3 regions of the Caballeronia sp. ATUFL_F1_KS4A genome follow, and region 3 is predicted to be linked to each of the others. Evidence: predicted binding sites of a transcription regulator. Region 3 holds the regulator's gene; each other region holds the start of a gene.
What was found. The regulator FliA, encoded in region 3, starts transcription of late flagellar genes. The targets are predictions, from matches to a motif close to CTAAAGTTTNNNNNNNNNNNGCCGNTA.
Positions count from the first base shown of each region.

Region 1: a site for FliA is predicted at 2,548-2,574, ahead of motA (flagellar motor stator protein MotA). Genes of this name have one in related genera too.
Region 2: a site for FliA is predicted at 4,200-4,226, ahead of motA (flagellar motor stator protein MotA). Genes of this name have one in related genera too.

Region 1 is NZ_JALQEB010000001.1:254,128-260,368, forward strand. It holds gene NCS03_RS01150 (glycosyltransferase family 4 protein) at 1-358, opposite strand, end outside; gene flhD (flagellar transcriptional regulator FlhD) at 996-1,319, shown strand; gene flhC (flagellar transcriptional regulator FlhC) at 1,338-1,892, shown strand; gene NCS03_RS01165 (YfiM family lipoprotein) at 1,912-2,322, opposite strand; gene motA (flagellar motor stator protein MotA) at 2,620-3,480, shown strand; gene motB (flagellar motor protein MotB) at 3,506-4,504, shown strand; gene NCS03_RS01180 (response regulator) at 4,572-4,949, shown strand; gene cheA (chemotaxis protein CheA) at 5,001-6,241, shown strand, end outside.
Region 2 is NZ_JALQEB010000029.1:279,795-286,035, reverse strand. It holds gene NCS03_RS16520 (MFS transporter) at 1-976, shown strand, start outside; gene NCS03_RS16515 (MFS transporter) at 1,092-2,534, shown strand; gene NCS03_RS16510 (hypothetical protein) at 2,601-2,768, shown strand; gene NCS03_RS16505 (hypothetical protein) at 2,861-3,133, opposite strand; gene NCS03_RS16500 (helix-turn-helix domain-containing protein) at 3,265-4,083, opposite strand; gene motA (flagellar motor stator protein MotA) at 4,321-5,193, shown strand; gene motB (flagellar motor protein MotB) at 5,224-6,204, shown strand.
Region 3 is NZ_JALQEB010000019.1:29,103-35,343, forward strand. It holds gene NCS03_RS13765 (AAA family ATPase) at 1-691, shown strand, start outside; gene NCS03_RS13770 (Rieske 2Fe-2S domain-containing protein) at 1,346-2,329, opposite strand; gene NCS03_RS13775 (GGDEF domain-containing protein) at 2,542-3,636, shown strand; gene NCS03_RS13780 (RNA polymerase sigma factor FliA) at 3,643-4,374, opposite strand; gene NCS03_RS13785 (MinD/ParA family ATP-binding protein) at 4,393-5,310, opposite strand; gene flhF (flagellar biosynthesis GTPase FlhF) at 5,303-6,241, opposite strand, start outside.

The DNA.
Region 1 (6,241 bases), on a different contig from region 3:
GATCGAGCCGGCCGTGCAGCGTCGTCACGAACGGCGTGTCCATCTGCGTGAACAGCGGGAACGGCATGTAATCGAGGTGGAAGTGCAGCACGTCGAACTCGTGCGCGCGCTGGCGGACGGTTTCGAGCAGCAGCATGTGCGGCGCGAGCGCGTCGCGCACGGTCGGATCGAGACGCAACGCACGCGGCCACACGGGTTCGAGCGTCGCCTTGGTTTGCGAATCGCCGCTGGCAAACAACGTTACATCGTGGCCGAGTTCGACGAGCGCATCCGTCAGATAAGACACGACGCGCTCAGTGCCGCCGTAAAACTTCGGAGGAACTGCTTCGTGCAACGGTGCAATTTGTGCGATTCGCATAACGTGACTCTCCATGTAGGTAAGGCATTGCAGTCACGCTCCGGTCGAGCGCTCAACGCATGCCATTCGGGCGGGCCGCGTGTGGTTGGACGCCGCCCGAGACAGGCCCGGAGATGAAAAAACATCGCGACCGGGTTATCCCTTACCGATCATTATCGGGATCGAGACCGGCATTTCACTTCATTTTTCAATCGCTTATCGTTGTTACAGCGCGATACATGTGCTGTTACGAAGTCAGAAATTGCATCGATGGCGGCGATGAGGGCGGATTTGAAGCGTCGGACGCGCCGGGCGGCATGAATCAGCAATTCACGGTCCTGCGGCCTGAAAGGCGCGACAGCGCGCGCCCGTCTTAAAAAAACGGGGCGCGGCTATTAAGTCAGACGAATACGTGCCGATAACGCATGTCTGCCGAGCGGCATCGAAGCGGCCGGCTTGTAAGAAATTTTCCTACACGATTCTTCGCGAAACTCCGTCGCAGCGTCGGATGCTTTGTCCGACAGGCGCGGCCGCGGGCATCGGCGACAATCGAATCGACAACAGACAACACGCGCGGGGCCGCATTCGCGTTTCTTTGCGAATTCGAGCAAACGTTCCCGCCGGGCCTGACCAGCCACGTTTCGATTCGGGGAAAAAGATGACGACCAGCACTACGAGTACGCTCGCGGAAATCCGCGAGGTGAACCTGTCGTACTTGCTCCTCGCTCAGCGGCTTCTTCAGGAAGACCGCATCTCGGCGATGTATCGCCTGGGCCTTTCGGAGCAGGTTGCGCAAGTTCTGGCTTCGCTGACGCTCGCGCAGGCAGTGAAAGTGGCGTCGTCGAGCCATTTGCTGTGCCGCTTTCGTTTCGATGACCACGCGATCCTTTCGTCGCTCGCCGACAAGGACCGCAGCGCGGCGCTCGCGCACGCCCACGCGGCGATTGTGCTGGCGGACAGTCCCGTCGAGCAGATCGGCTGACGCCGCGCGCGAAGCCCGATGGCGACGAAAAGCGTGGTCGCGGAGGTCCGCGAAATCACTTTGGCGATCGAGCTGATCGAGCTCGGCGCGCGCCTGCAACTGCTCGAAGCGGAAACGAGCCTGTCGCGCGACCGTCTCATCAAGCTCTATAAGGAACTGAAAGGCGTGTCGCCGCCCAAGGGCATGCTGCCGTTCTCGACGGACTGGTTCATGACGTGGCAGCCGAACATCCATTCGTCGCTGTTTCACGGCATTTATCGCTTCATGGCGGCCAACGACAAGAGCCAGCCGACGATTCACGCGATCGTGAAAAGCTACCGCCTCTATCTCGAACACGCGGCGCTGTACGGCGACGAACCCGTGCTGTCGCTCACGCGCGCGTGGACGCTCGTGCGCTACTTCGAATCCGGCATGCTCCAGACCAACGTCTGCACGCGCTGCCGCGGACGTTTCGTCGCACATGCGTACGAACTGCGCGCCGGTTACGTGTGCGGCCTCTGCCAGCCGCCATCGCGCGCGGGCAAGACGCGCAAGGCGGGCGCGGACCGCGAAGCGGGGCGGATCGCCGCCTGATCCGCGCGCCCGCGTCCGTCTAAAAGCGATCGTGGTACGAAAGCCCGACGGTCATCCCGTGCGGCGTGCGCTGATACATGATCGCCCAATGCGTCACCGATGCGCCGATCCACGCACCGAGCGCGTCGGCGGCCAGATCCTTGTAGGAGAAGCCGTCCGTGCGGCAGGTTCCGTCGACGATTTCCTTCACCAAGCCCGGCGCAGTGCCGATCAACGTGCCGTAGACGACCGGATGGTCCGAGCCGCGCGTCAAATAGGCGCCGAGCGCGCCGAACGGCGCGGACGCGGCCACGTGGGCAAGTTTGTCGGAGCCGGTCCAGCTATCCGATGTCTGCATACGCCAGCCGCCGCGCGAACCGCTGCAGTCGAAACCCGCATGCGCGAATGAACTCGCGGTCACTGTCAGCGCGAGCGCGCTGGCCTGTTTCATTGCTCTTGTCATCGTTCTCTCCGATTTCACGACTTCGCGTCTCCAACAAAACTGAACGCGCGTTCGTATTATCGGCAGGAAATGTGATGTTTCGTGTCGAACGGGAAAATTTTGTTTCGCCGTTAGGAAAAGTTCGAGATTTCAGCGATTGAGACGCAGATTTTGCGAAACAGCGAGAAGGCCGCGCGGCAAACCGCACGGAACGTACGGCGGTTTGACCGTGCCCCAAAGTTTTCCGGTCGAGTGCCGTAAACCACTTAACGGCGGTCTTACCGCATCAAACGTGAGGACTCGACTGTGCTGATTTTCATTGGATCGCTCGTGACATTGCTGTCCGTCTTCGGCGGCTATGCCATCGAAGGCGGCCACCTTGGCGCGCTCATGCAGCCGGTCGAAATTCTGATGATCGCGGGCGCGGGCGTCGGCGCGTTCATCCTCGGCAACAACGTCAAGACCATCAAGGCGACGATTCAGGTGCTGCCGACGCTCTTCAAGGGCGCGAAGTACGACAAGAGCATGTACATGGAGCTGATGGGCCTGCTCTACGTGCTGCTCGCGAAAGCGCGCAAGGAAGGCACGCTCGCGCTCGAAGCGGATATCGAAGATCCGGCGAAGAGCCCGGTGTTCAGCCAGTACCCGAAGATTCTCGCGGACCATCACATCGTCGAATTCCTCACGGATTACCTGCGCCTCATGGTGAGCGGCAACATGAACGCGTTCGAGATCGAAAGCCTCATGGACGAGGAAATCGAGACGCATCACGTCGAAGGCGAAGCGCCGGCGCACGCGCTCACCAAGGTCGGCGACGCGATGCCCGCGTTCGGCATCGTCGCGGCGGTGATGGGCGTCGTGCACACGATGGCCTCCGCCGATCAGCCGCCCGCGATTCTCGGCGAGATGATCGCGCAGGCACTCGTCGGCACCTTCCTCGGCATTCTGCTTTCGTACGGCTTCATCGGACCGCTCGCGAACGTCGCGGAACAGCGCGTCGCGGAGCAGACCAAGATGTTCCAGTGCATCAAGGTGACGATCCTCGCGAGCCTGAATGGCTACGCCCCCGCGATCGCGGTGGAATTCGGCCGCAAGGTGCTGTTCTCGACGGAGCGCCCGTCGTTCTCCGAGCTGGAAGAACACGTGCGCAAGGTCAAGTCGAAGTGACTTCCGCCATAGTCGAGACACAGCGATGAGCAACGATACCGATCGCCCGATATTCATCAAGCGCGTCGTCGCGGGCAAGAAAGGCCATCACGGCGGCGCGTGGAAACTCGCCTACGCGGACTTCATGACCGCGATGATGGCGTTCTTCCTGCTGATGTGGCTGCTTTCGTCGACGTCGCCGGTGCAGCGGCGCGGCATCGCCGAATATTTTCAGATGCCGCTCAAGGCCGCGATGGTCGGCGGCAAGACCGTCGGCATGGACAACAGCATCATCATGGGCGGCGGCCGCGACATTTCCAGCACCGACGCAGGCGCCGCGCGCAAGACCGATGGCGCCACGCAGCTCGCGCAGCGCGCCTCGTCCGACACCGACGAAGAACTGCTCAAGTCCGCGCAGGGCGAGCTCGAACGGCGCGAGCAGGTGCGCCTGCACGATCTTCAGGTGAAGCTCATGGCCGCGATCGAGGCCAATCCGACGCTGCGCCAGTTCAAGCAGCAGATCCGCATCGAATCGACGCAACAGGGCTTGCGCATCGAAATCGTCGATACCCAGAAGCGCCCGATGTTCGCGCTCTCCAGCGACGCCGTGCAGCCGTACATGCGCGACATCCTGCGCGAGATCGGCCGCTCGCTCAACGACGTGCCGAATCACATCGTCGTGCAGGGACACACAGACGCCGTGAAGTACGCGGGCGGCGACAAGGGCTACAGCAACTGGGAGCTGTCCGCGGACCGCGCGAACGCGTCGCGGCGCGAGCTGGTCGCGGGCGGCATGGACGAAGGAAAGGTGATGCGCGTGCTCGGACTCGCATCGACGCAAAACCTGAACAAGAAAGATCCGCTCGATCCGGAGAACCGGCGCATCAGCGTGATCGTGCTCAATCGCAAGACGGAGCTGTCGATGCTGCGCGACGACGGCTCACGCGGCGCGACGCTCGACAACGGCACGGACGCGAACGGCAATCCGTCGTCGGCGCTCGGCCAGCTCATTCCCGGCGTCGCGGTGAGACCCGTGGCGAAGTGAGCAAAAACCTCGAAAAAGACGCTCAAGTGTCGACACGTTTCGACCGTCATCCCGGCAAGAGACAAACATGATCAAACACATTCTGGCAATCGACGATTCAGCCGCCATGCGGCAAATCCTCTCGGCGACGCTGGCGGCGGCGGGTTACCAAGTGACCGTTGCGTCGGACGGCGACGAGGGGCTGGAGTGGGCGCTCGCGGAGCGCTTCGATCTGGTTCTGACCGATCAGCACATGCCGGGCAGAAGCGGGCTCGATCTGATCGTGGCGCTGCGCGGAAATCCCGCATACAAGGCGACGCCGATTCTCGTGCTGACGACCGAAGGCGGCGAGCCGTTCAAGGACGCGGCGCGCTCGGCGGGCGCGACAGGCTGGATCGAGAAGCCGCTCGATCCGGACCTGCTGACGGAACTGGTCGCCGCGCTCTCCGAAGAAACGCAGCACTAAAGCGAACGCACAAGACAACTCGCGCACGCACGCGCCGATGGTGACTCAAGCATGACACTCGACATTACCCAGTTCTACCAGACCTTCTTCGACGAAGCAGACGAACTGCTCGCGCAGATGGAGCAACTGCTGCTCGTTCTGGACATCGCGAATCCCGATCCGGAAGACCTCGCGGCGATCTTCCGCGCGGCGCACTCGATCAAGGGCGGCGCGGCGACGTTCGGTTTCACCGCGCTCACCGAAACGACGCACATCCTCGAATCGCTGCTGGACCGCGCGCGCAACAACGAACTCGTCCTGCGCCGCGACATGATCGACACGTTCCTCGCGACGAAGGACGTGCTGTCGGATCAGCTCGCCGCGTATCGCGCGAGCGCGGAGCCGGATGCGGCCGCGGCCGCCGCGATCTGCGCGAAGCTCGAGCGTCTGAAGAACGAACAGGCCGAAGGCGCACCGTCCGGCCGGATCGAGCCGCCCGCGCTGCCGGGCGCCGACGCGAACGTCGCGTCCGCCGCGAGCGCGAACGCCGCGCCGGCCTACGACGGCCCGAATGCGCCGCCCGCTCACGTGCTTTCACAGGCGATGGACGCGATCGAGGACGACGGCAACTGGGACGGCGCGTTCGAGCTCGCCGATGGAACGAATGCAGGAACCGCTGCCGCGACGCCGGGACACACCGGCGCGCCGCACGCGGAAGTTGGACCCCACCTGAAAATTACGCTACGGGGGGTGGGCGAGAAGGACCTGGCGACTCTGATCGAGGAGCTGGGGAACCTGGGAAGCATCGTCGGAGAAAAGAAAGCGGACGCCGAGTACGTGGTATGGCTCGACTCGGACGTCCCCGCCGACGATATCGTCGCTGTGTGCTGCTTCGTGATCGATGAAAAGCAGATCACGATCGGCCGCGGCGATGCAGCGGCGCAATCCGCAGAAGCCCAGCCGGCGCGCCTGGAAGCGACGGCCACGCAGATTGCGCAACCCACGATACACGAAGAGCCGAAGCAATCGCAGGCGCACGCGGCGCCCGCATCCGCCGCTGGCAAGGAAGCAGTGAAGGAAGAAGCGGCGACGGCGGCGGGCTCGAAAGACCCGTCCGCCGCTCAGCCGGCAAAGTCCGCAGCAAGCGACGCCGACAAGAAAGCGCGCCCCCAGGCTGCGGCATCGGCGGAAGGCAGCTCGATTCGCGTCGGCGTGGAGAAGGTCGATCAGCTCATCAACCTGGTGGGCGAACTCGTCATCACGCAGGCGATGCTCGCGGAAACCACGAGCACGTTCGATCCCGCGTTGCACGA
Region 2 (6,241 bases), on a different contig from region 3:
CGTGCCGACGCTCCTGATGGGCCTCCTGCCCACGTACGCGTCGATCGGCCTGATGGCGCCCGTCCTGCTGCTCGTGTTCCGCGTGATGCAGGGCGCGGCGGTCGGCGGCGAAGTGCCGGGCGCGTGGGTGTTCGTGTCGGAGCATGTGCCGGGGCGTCATATCGGCTATGCGTGCGGCACGCTCACGGCCGGCCTGACGGCGGGCATTCTGCTCGGCTCGCTGATCGCCACGGGCATCAACAAGGCGTTCGCGCCGGCCGAAGTCGCCGATTTCGCGTGGCGCCTGCCGTTCCTGCTCGGCGGCATCTTCGGTCTGTGCTCGGTGTATCTGCGTCGCTGGCTGCATGAAACGCCGGTGTTCGCCGAGTTGCAGAAGCGCAAGTCGCTCGCCGCGGAACTTCCGCTCAAGGCCGTGCTGCGCGATCACGGCCGCGCCGTCATCGTGTCGATGCTGCTGACGTGGATGCTTTCCGCCGCGATCGTCGTCGTGATCCTGATGACGCCGACGCTGCTGCAGAAGCAGTTCCACATCGCGCCGGCGACGGTGCTCGTCGCGAACTGCGCGGCGACGCTGTGTCTCACGATCGGCTGCGTGCTGGCGGGCGCGATCGCGGGCCGCATCGGCGCGGGCAAGACGATCTTCGTCGGCGGCGTGGCGCTCGCCGTCACGTACTGGATGATGTTCCAGCAGGTCGCGGCCGATGCCTCCGCGCTTTTGCCGTGGTACGCGCTCGCGGGCTTTTTCGTCGGCGTGATCGGCGCGATTCCGTTCGTGATGGTCAAGTCGTTCCCCGCGGCCGTGCGTTTCTCCGGCATCTCGTTTTCGTACAACGTCGCGTATGCGGTGTTCGGCGGACTCACGCCGATCGTCGTCTCGCTGATGATGAAATCGAGCCCGATGGCGCCCGCGATCTACGTCGGCGCACTGTGCGCGGTCGGCGCGCTGACGACGTTGTTCATCAAGCAGGCGCGCTGATCCGGCGTTAGCGTTCCACACGCGAAGTGGCGCACCGTTCACGCGGTGCGCCATTTTTCATTGCGCTTTCACGTTTCGGCCCACGCCGAAACATCGGCCGCGCCGCGCGCCTACGATGGCCGGCATGAACTCGAATCTTTCTTCATCCGAAACGCGTCTGTCCGCACGGCAGACGCTCACCGTGACGGCGACCAGCGTCGGCTTCGTCGTCTCGCAACTCGATGTCTCGATCGTGAATGTCGCGCTCGCGCGCATCGGCCACGATCTGGGTGCGAGCGTCGCGAGCCTGCAATGGACCATCGACAGCTACGCGCTCGCCTTCGCCGCGCTCATGCTCTCGGCCGGTTCGCTCGGCGACCGCTTCGGCGCGCGGCGCATGTTCGTCGGCGGACTCGCGCTTTTCGCGCTGGCGTCGCTCGCGTGCGCCTTTTCCGGCGACGCGACGCAACTCATCGCCGCGCGCGCCTTGCAGGGCGTCGGCGCGGCGGCGATGCTGCCGAACTCGCTCGCGCTGCTGAATGCGGCGTGCGGCCACGACCGGCGTCTGCGCGCGCGAGCGGTCGGCTTGTGGACGGCGGCGGGCGCGGTGTCGATCGCGGCGGGGCCGATCGTCGGCGGCGTGCTGATCGCGGCGTTCGGCTGGCGCAGCATTTTCTGGGTCAATCTGCCGATCTGCGCGGCGGGCATCGTCGCGACGCTCGCGTGGATAGAAAACGCGCGACCCAAAGATGCCGGTCGTGCGCGCGGCATCGACCTGCCCGGCCAGGCGCTGGGGATCGTCGCGCTCGCCTCGTTCGTCGGCGCGGTGATCGAATTGCGCCCGCTCGGACCGATGCATCCGCTCGTCATCGGCGCTTTGCTGCTCGCGCTGGCGGCGGGCGGCGCGTTCATCGCGATCGAGCGCGAAAGCCGCACGCCGATGCTGCCGCTGTCGCTCTTCGCCGAGCGCACGTTCAGCGCGGCCGTGGCCTTCGGTATCGGCGTGAATCTCACCTACTATGGAATGGTCTTCGTGCTGAGCCTGTATTTGCAGCGCGTGCTCGGTCACACGCCCTTGCAGACCGGCCTCGCGTTCCTGCCGCTGACGGGCGGATTCCTGATCTCGAACCTGGCGAGCGGCCCTGTCGTCGCGCGCTTCGGCTCGCGCGGCCCGATGATCTTCGGCGCGCTGCTCGACGCCGCCGGTTTCGCCGCGCTCGCCTTCGTCGATGCGACGACGCCCACGGCCGCGCTGCTCGTGCCGTTCCTGCTGATTCCATCGGGGATGGGACTCGCGGTCCCGGCGATGACGACCGCGCTGCTCGGCACCGTCGGCCAGCCGCGTGCGGGCACGGCGTCGGCGGTGCTCAACACGGCGCGGCAGGCGGCGGGCGCGATCGGCGTCGCGGCGTTCGGCGCGCTCGCGGCTCATGGCGACGGCGCGGCGAGCGCGCACCAGATCGTCGATGCGGTGCGCTGGTCGGCGGCGATCTCCGTCGCGCTTCTGTTGTGCGCCGCGTCGATCGCGCGTCATGTGAACAATCCGGCGAGCGCGAACGCCGAAGAACGTGTTACTTAGAGACGGACGTCGGGAACGGCCGTTGCAACGCCCAGGTAAAGCCGCGAATCTTTTGAGGACAACACCATGTCGACAATGCCCCGCTCCCCCGAGGAGCCGCTCGAACCGGACCCGGACAAGCTGCTCGATCCCGACGCCGCGCCGAACCCCGAAGATCCGGACATGCCTGACGGCCCGGATTCCGCGACGCCGATGGTGCCCGCCGATCCGAAAAACGGCGAACCGCGCATGTAGAACGCCGGGCGGCCATCGCGCGCATAAAGCAATGCCCGCGCGGCCTTGAAAGCGGCGCGGGCATTCTTACTGATGCTCGTGGACGAAGAGCGTTACAGGCTAGTGGTCTGCACCGCGCCGGTTTCCAGCGCACGCTCGATGAGCGCTTCCTGCTGCGCCTTGCGAACGGCATCGGCGACGAGCGTATCGGGCGCTCCCACTTCGGCCTTGATCGCGCCGATGATGCCGTCCGCTTCGACGATCACGAGCGATTCCGCCGAATCCGCACGGCTGATGATGACGCGCAGCGGCCCGCCGCCCTCCGCGATGCTGGCGCAAAACTGCATCGTTTGCCCGCCGATCACTTGTTCGAATGTTTGAATCATCGCTGCCTTCCGCGTTGGTTGGACAAAAGCTGACACAGGCTGCGCGCCATGCGGCGCGCAGCCTGCTTTCTCATTGATCCGCGCATGTCGACTAGGTTCAATTCTGTAAGCATGCGCGGCGCGACGCAAGCTCAACGTCTTGCGTCGGCGAGTTCGCGAAGGATGGCGGCGGTCGAATTGTCGGCGGGAAAGAAGGCTTCGATCGCAAGCTCCGACAACGTGATGTCGACGGGCGTGCCGAAAACCGTCGTCGTGCTCAAGAACGACAGCACGCCGTGCTGCGTGCGCAAACGCAAGGGCACGACGACGGGATCGGTCTCGCCGCGCGGCTCGTGGGTCGCGTGACGCGGCGCGGGATACGCCTCCAGTTCGGCCAAGAGCGCGACGAGCGTCGCATCGCCGGACACGTCGATTTGCCGGCGCAGGCGCGCGAGCAGATGCGCGCGCCACTCGTGCCAGTTGTCGATGGCATCGGCGAGACCTTGCGGATGCATCGACAGCCGCAGCACGTTGACGGGCGGCACGAGCAATTGCGCATCCGCCGATGCGACGAGCGGCGCGAAAGCCGCGTTGGCCGCGATCATCGTCCAGTGACGATCGACCGCGAGCGCGGGATACGGCTCATGCCCTTTGAGCACGAGATCGACAGCACGCCTGGCAGCGGAAAGTTGCGGATCGGCCAGCGCGCGCTCGCGATAAACCGGCGCATAACCGGCCGCGACGAGCAGCGTGTTGCGCTCGCGCAGCGGCACGTCCAGTTGCTCGGCGAGGCGCATCAGCATGTCCCGGCTCGGCAGCGAGCGGCCCGATTCGACGAAGCTCAGGTGACGCGTGGACACGTCCGCAACGCCTGCGAGATCGAGCTGGCTCATGCGCCTGCGCTGACGCCATTCGCGCAATAGCGCGCCGACGTCCGATCGAACGGCCGGATGTACGAGGGTCGAGTTCATGCAACCGATGTTAGACGAAACATGATCACGCGATCCATTACCTGCGAAGTAAGCGGCGCCACGAACGTAACATTTACGCCGCAAACATTGCGAAGAAAAACTTGCGCGCGACACCCTAAATCTCCGGCACTTTCGCGCCGATAAGTCCAACAACAAGCGAACAATGCGTCGCGAGCCGTGCGCGTCTCAATCCCGAGCACGCACGGCCCGCGGCGCCCGGACTTTTGCGGAGAAATCATGTTTGTCATCATCGGATGGTTGTTGGTCATCGGCTCGGTGATCGGAAGCTTCGTCGGCGTCGGCGGCCACCTCGCGGCCCTCGTGCAACCGTTCGAGCTGCTGTGCATTTTCGGCGCGGCGATCGGCGCGTTCGTCGTGTCGAATCCGACCGCGACGCTCAAGAAAACGTTGCAATCGATTCCGAAGGCGTTCAAGGGCGGCGGCTACACGAAAGAGAAATATCTCGCGCTGATCGCATTGCTCTACGAACTGCTTCAGAAGGCGCGCAAGGAAGGCATGATGGCGCTCGAAGCCGATGTCGATGCGCCCGAGTCCAGCCCGGTCTTTCAGAAGTACGAGCACGTCATGGCCGATCATCATCTGCTCGACTTCATCGTCGACTATCTGCGCATGATGTCGGCGGGCAATGTCAACGCGCTCGAAATGCAGGATCTGATGGACGAAGAGCTCGACACGCACCACACCGAAAGCTCGATCGCCGCGAACGCCATTCAGAAAATGGCCGATGGCCTGCCTGCGTTCGGTATCGTCGCCGCGGTGATGGGCGTCGTGCACACGATGGGCTCGGTCGGCGCCGCGCCCGCCGTGCTCGGCGAGATGATCGCGGGTGCGCTCGTCGGCACGTTCCTCGGCATTCTGCTGGCGTACGGCTTCATCGGCCCGCTCGCGGACCTGCTCAACGCGAAGGGCGCGGCCGAAGCGAAGCCGTTCCAGTGCGTGAAGTCCGTGCTGCTCGCATCGATGAACGGTTATGCGCCGACGATCGCGGTCGAGTTCGGCCGCAAGGTGCTCTTCACCGCCGATCGTCCGAGCTTCAAGGAACTCGACGACGCGGTTCGTGCCACCAAGATGCCGAAGGCGGCTTCGTGATGACATCGGGTACGCAAAGGACCAACGCACATGGCTGAGAAACCGTCACGCGATCCGCTGCAGTCCGTGCTTGCGCCGACTGTCGTCGTCAAGCGCAAGAAGAAGGCGCACGGACACGGCCATCATGGCGGCGCATGGAAGATCGCCTACGCCGACTTCGTCACCGCGATGATGGCGTTCTTTCTGTTGATGTGGCTGCTCGGATCGACATCGAAGTACGACAAGGAAGGCATCGAGCAATACTTCAATACGCCGCTTTCCGCATTGTTCGGCAACGATGGCGGCGCGTCGGCGCATACGAGCGTCATCGCGGGCGGCGGCAGGGATCTGTCGAGCACGCGTCCGGGTGAAGGCAACAAGACCCAGACGCAACCGGTGCCGCAATCGATCGCGCGCGCTGCCGTTGCAATGGACGACTTGCGCAAGCTGCAGCAACTCAAGCAGAAGCTGATGGCGCTCATCGAGCAGACGCCTGCGCTGCGCGCGTACAAGGATCAGATTCGCATCGCGATCACGAGTGAAGGCTTGCGTATCGAGATCGTCGATTCGCTCAAGCGGCCGATGTTCGCATCGGGCAGTTCGAGACTCGAAAGCTATGTGACGACGATTCTGACGAACATCGGCGCATCGCTGAACGATGTCGATAACCGCGTGTCGATCGCGGGGCATACGGATGCGGTGCCCTATTCCGGCGGTCAGGCGGGCTATTCGAACTGGGAGCTTTCGAGCGAACGGGCGAATGCCGCGCGGCGCGCGCTCGTCGCGGGCGGCATGAAGGAAAGCAAGGTGCTGCAAGTGCGCGGACTGTCCGACGTGCTGCCGCTCAACAAGGATGTCGTCGACGAGCCGACGAATCGGCGGATCAGTATTCTCGTGCTGAACAAGGCCGCGGAACAGGCGTTCTTCCGCGATGGCGGCAGAACCACGGTCGATGAAACGCGGCCTGTCGAAGCGGCGCTTCCCGCGCCGGTCTCGGTCAAGTCGGATGCGCCGGCGGCGGTGGTAAAGTAGACAACGCTCGCGGCTTGACGAAGCGCCATGCACATCG
Region 3 (6,241 bases):
ACTCGTGAACTTTTTTGCTGGAACTACCTATCTACACTTGGTTCCCCAACTACTCAAGTTCGGCGACGAGATTGGCGCGCGTATTCCTGAAAGCGATCCGTTCGGACAGGGTCTGATGCAGCGCATCGCTAAAACCCCAAAAAAGACGCGCGATGCGCGACTCAAGCGTATCCAGCAAGTCCTGTCTACTGCCGTGCCATTATTCTCTGAGCTGAGGTTCGAACAAGATCAAGTAACTGGACTCTGGCATCTCGAAGCAAACTTCACACACTGGCGAGTTAACGGGGCATGGCAAAGGGAAAATCAATTCTCCGACGGTACCCTTCGGCTTATCGGATTGCTATGGGCTTTACAGGAGGGTGAGGGACTGCTCCTACTCGAGGAACCGGAGTTGTCTTTGAACGACGGGATCGTCGAACATCTTCCGCTTTTGATCGATCGGGTTTTGAGAGACAGAAAAAAACGCCGTTCGTCTCGCCAAGTCCTTGTGAGTACCCACAGCCAAACACTGTTGCAGGGCGTTTCGGGCGATTCGCAGATATTACTTATCGAGCCTGGGGCCAATGGGTCATCGATCCGCCCGCCAAATGAGGAAGAGGAAGCACAGACCCAACACGGGCTCACCCCAGCGGAAGTCATGCTGCCAAAAACTCGCCCTCAGCGCGTCGATCAATTGGGTCTTTGGGAATGAGTCGTATATTAGTAGTTGGCGAAGATTCGCTAAGTTGTGTGCTTGGTGAAAAACTCGTAGAGATGGCATTACCGACATGGTCTTTAGCAAGTCCTTCGATCAACACGCGAGGCGTTACTAAACTGATCCCGTACTTAGAGCGCTATATGGAGCAAGCTCGACACGTTCAACCGGTCTTGTGTATTGCCGATACTGACGGGCAATGTGCGCTTGCTCTCTTGGCCGACTGGATCGACGCAGACGTGCCTGCCCACTTCGTGCTTCGACTCGCGGTATCCGAAGCCGAGAGTTGGGTCTTGGCGGACCGCACGGGGTTTGCACAGTATTTCCATATTCCGAAGAACAAGTTGCCGATGATCACAGATCAAGAGGGGGACCCTAAACGTCTGTTACTTTCTCTCGTTAGTAAGTCGAAGAATCGGATGTTCCGAGAAGAGGTAATATCGCGAAGTGATTTGAATAAACCGGGAGCTGGATACAACTTGCATCTGCGCAAATTCGTTTGCTCGGATTGGAACGTGCACAACGCGCGAGACCACTCGCCAAGTTTGAATCGCGCGTTCAATGCGCTACACGCACTAGGCAAGAATTCTTGAGCGCGCTTGCATGCTGACGTTCAACGTTCGCAATGTACAACGTGAAAAGCGACGTCGGCTATGGGTCGAGGTGGACTTTGAAAGTAGTCCCCCAACCAAACCCCATCCCCGCCAACCACCTCCTATAAGCCACCGCCATCCGATCGCACTTCTGATGCAACTCCGCATCGAGATCGAGCGGCAAGCGCTGCGGCCATTGCGACTCCACCACCGGCGTGTCCTGCATCAAAATCTCCATATTGAAGTCGTATAGCTCGCGATCGGAATGCGTCGAATCATCCTCGTGAATCGAGACGAGCCACGCGCGCGTCTCTGTCTGCGTCACCGGCGACGCCGCCAGCATGATATGCAGCGCGCCCTGCCCGCCCGACGCCATCTTCGTCAGCTTCGCGATCAAAGGCCGCTTCACGCGATACACATAATCGATCATCGCGCCGCCGCCCTGCCCCGGCATTCCCGCCGGTTGCCAGTATCGGCATTGCCGCGCTTCCAGACCTTCATCGCTCGCGACGACTTCGTAATCGGGCACTTCCGTATGCGTGTCCTCGCCCAGAATCCCCGCATGCACGAACGAGAAATGCGCCATGTCCAGAAAATTCTCGACGACGCGCGGCGCCGACGACCTCACCGTCTGCGGCGCGAGATTGATGCGCCGGCCACCGGGAATCGCGGCTTCGGGAAAGAAATCGAGCGCATACGCAGGCTCGCCGAAACACATCCAGATAACGCCGTACTTCTCTTCGCAAACGAAAGTCGTCGCGCACGCGCGCTTCGACGGACGCAATGAAGGATTCGACGGAATCCGCAAACACTGTCCTTCGATGTCGTAACTCCAGCCGTGATACGGACACACGATCTGATCGCGCATCACATGCCCGAGCGACAACTGCGCGCCCCGATGCGGACAGTAATCGCGCCACGCATGCGCCGCGCCGATGCTGTCCCGCCACACGACGATCCGCTCATCGGCCACGATGAATCCGCGCGCGCCGCCTTCCGGTACGTCTTCGCTATTGCAAACGGGCAGCCATTCGGCAGCCAAAGAAATGGATTCGTCGCGCATCGCCGTGAATGAGAAATGGACGTTCTTAAGCTGTTCTTACACGAAACACAGCGTCTTCGCAAAACGTTGCAAAATAGCGGATCGCTCGCTCGGTGCAACTCGATACCACTCCATTCAGCCGATGCCATGCGACGGGGCCGCAGTACTTGGCAGCAAGATAAAAGAAAGAAATCACCATCCAGGGGTTCAGTATGGAGCAGGCGCATCAACCGGCACGCCGGACTTATGCCTTCGCATGGTCCGAACACCGGAATCCGGAACGCGAGCAGGCCACGCTGCGGGTCTGGATGGGAGCGGTGGTTCTTCTGGCTTACGGCGTTTTCGCGTGGCTCCGCCCTTCACACGATGCCTTCCTGACCACGCGCCTCGTCGCGCTCTATGTGTCTTATGGGGCGATCACGCTTCTGATCGTCAGCCGCATGAGCGCGCCTTCTGTTGCGCGCCTGACCGTCACGACCATCGCCGATCAGACGATCCTCGGGCTCGCGCTCGCCGCGGGCGGCGCAACGGCGCTGCCGCTTCTCTGGGTGATGTTCTGGTTTCTGATCGGTTCGGGATGCCGATACGGCAAGCGCACGCTCGCCGTATCGTGCGCGACGGCGCTCATCATCGTCACGGCGATGGCCGTCTGGCAGCCGTGGTGGCACGAGAATCTTCCCGCCGCGATCGGGCTCGCGCTGAGCGTACTCGGCGCATCGGTGTATCTGAGCGTGCTCGTCGATCGGCTCGGCAACGCGAATCGCGATCTAGCGCGTCAGGCATCGACCGATCCGCTCACGGGTCTGTCGAACCGGTACGCGCTGGAAAGAGTCGTCGATCGCGCGATGAACGCGCCCGAAGCCAATGGCGATCACGCCACCGCGCTCCTTCTGATCGATCTCGACGGCTTCAAGGAAGTGAACGATACCTACGGTCACGCCGTCGGGGATCTGCTGCTGCAAGCCTTCGCGGACTCGCTCGCGAAGCGCATGCGCAAGTCGGACACCATCGCGCGTCTGGGCGGCGACGAGTTCGTCGTGCTCGCGCATCAGATGCGCGACCGCGACGCCGTGTTGTCGGTGGCCGACAACATCCATTCGGCGCTCGGCGAAATTACGTCGGTGCAGGAGCGGCCGGTGTCGGTATCGGCGAGCATCGGCGCATGCCTGCTTTCGAGCGCGGCGTCCGCGCATCAAACCGGCATGACCGCCGTGCTGCGCGCCGCCGACCGCGCGATGTACCGCGCGAAAAGTCTCGGTGAAGGGAAAACGGTCTTCGCCGAGACGCGGGACTTCGAGATCAGCTAGGGAACGTCAGGCCTCGACGCTCGTCCACGCCTGCTCGCGCAGCTTCGTGCGCAGACGCGCGACCGCCTGGCTGTGCAACTGACACACGCGCGACTCGCTCACTTCCATCACCGCGCCGATTTCGCGCAGGTTCAGGCCGCGTTCGTAATAGAGGCTCATCAGGAGCTTCTCGCGCTCGGGCAGCTTGTCGATGGCTTCGATCAGCGCGCCGCGAAGGCTGTCGTCGAGCAGCGCGGACAGCGGATCCGAAGGATCGACGCAATAGCGGTCGAGGAACGGCTCGTCGTCGGCGGAGCGATCGAAGTCTTCGTAATAGATCAACTGGCTGCCGTGCAAGTCCTGAAGCATCGACTGATATTCGTCGAGCGGCATCTTCATGTGCTCGGCGATTTCCTGCTCGCTCGCCGCGCGGCCGAGGTTCTGCTCGACCTTGTGCACCGCCGATTCCACTTCGCGCGACGTCTTGCGCATGCTGCGCGGCAGCCAGTCGTTCGCGCGGAGCTCATCCAGCATCGCGCCGCGGATGCGCTGGCTCGCATATGTTTCGAACTGCGCGCCCTGATCTTCCTTGTAGCGGCTCGCCGCGTCCAGCAGGCCGATCATGCCGGCCTGAATGAGATCGTCGAGATCGACGCTCGCCGGCATCTTGGCGACGAGTTGAAGCCCCAGCCGTCGAACGAGCGGTGCGTATTTCGTCAGCACTTCCGACTGTGAGAGTTTGCCTTGGGCGTTATACATCTTGGTCACCTATCTTGATCACATCGACGCCGTGCTGCTCAATGCAAAGTCGTGAAGCGCAGCCGCACGATGCGACGCCTCCCGCGCGCCCTGTACAGAGTCGCTAACCGGATTTCGCGCGTCGGCCTGGCCGCCCGCATCGCGCATATAAGGCGCGGGGCGCATCGGCCAGTGCAGGAGCTCCGCCGCGATTGCGCGGTAGTCGCGCGCCGCGGCCGTGGCCGGGAACGCTTCGACTGCGCAGCGTGAGAGTTCCATCGCCCGAGCGACGCGCGCATCCTCGGACACATATCCCGCCTGCACGAGCGACACGGCCAGATACCGGCTCGCGACGCCCGACAGGTTGTCGAACGCGACCGCCGCGTCGGCCGGGTTCTGCACGTGATTGACGAGCACGCGGAACTGGCCGATCGCATGGGCGTAGTGCAGTCGTTTCATGCACGCATACGCCTCGGTGATCGCCGACGCGGCTACCCGCGTCACAATAAGAAAGTCATGCGCCTGCGCCGCGAGCGTCGACAGCGCGCCGTGGCGATCGAGTTGCGCATCGATCAGCACGATGTCCGCCGGACCGTCGAGCAGCGCGCGGCATTGCGCGGCATCGTGAACGATGCGTTCGTCGCGCGGCGCGGCCATCAGCGAGAAGCCGAACGGCGTGCGCTCGACGGCATCGCCGAGCATGCGCCGGCCCGACATCACCGAGGCGAGCGCGCCCGCGTCTTCGGTGCCCACGAGACGGCTCACCGATCCCGCGTTGCGGTGCTCGTCGATCACGAGCACGTCCTTGCCGTGGATGGAAAGCGCCGCGCCGAGATTCACCACCGCCGACGTGCATCCGATGCCCGCCGGTCCGCCCGCGATCGCCACCACGCGCGAACCGGCGCGCGTAAGGAGCCGTCGCAGGCCTTCCGCCTGGTCGAGCACGAACTTATCCAAAGTGCACCTCATGCAGTTCGGTCGTGGCGCGCGCGGACAACGCGGACAGCAGCGCAGGCGTTTCTTCGTCTTGCGGCACGAAGGGCGAGTTGTCGCGCGGGATGCAGAACGCGCTCTTGATGAGAAACCGCTTGGTCGCGACGTACAGGTTCTCCGGCACTTTCTGACCGGTCGACACGTAATGCACCGGCAGCTTGTAGCGGATGACCGTATCGAGCACGCCGCCGAGATTCGTCGCTTCGTCGAGCTTGGTCAGGATGCAGCCCGCGAGCGGCGGCTGGTCCGCCGCGCTCTTGTAGGCCTGCACGACTTCGTTGAGCGTGTCGCCGTGGCTCGTCGCGTTGAGCAGCAGGATGCGCTGCACCGGATGACCCGCGCCGCACAGCATCGCGATCTGATCCGAGACCATGCGATCGCGCTGGCTCATGCCGATCGTGTCGATCAGCACGATATGTTTGTTGCGGAGTTCCGAAAGCGCGAGTTGCAGGTCCGCGCCGTCTTTCACCGCGTGAACCGACACACCGAGAATCTTGCCGAAAATGCGCAGTTGCTCGTGCGCGCCGATACGGTAGCTGTCGGTCGTGAGCAGCGCGACCTTGCTTGCGCCGAAGCGCATCACGCAGCGCGCGGCAAGCTTGGCCGTCGTGGTCGTCTTGCCGACGCCAGTCGGGCCCATCAGTGCGAACACGCCGCCGCGTTCCATCAGCGCGTCTTCGCTGTCCATCACCGGAATGTTCGATTCGAGCACCTGCTGCACCCACTCGAGCGCGCCTTCGACGCTCTCGAGTTCCGGCATGTTGTCCACCATCATGCGGACGAGCTGCGCCGAGAAACCGGCGGCGAACAAACGCTTCGTGAGCGCGCCGCCCGTCGGGTTGCGGCGCTGGCGCTCGCCCCACATGAGACCGGAGAAGTGCTCTTCCATCATCGA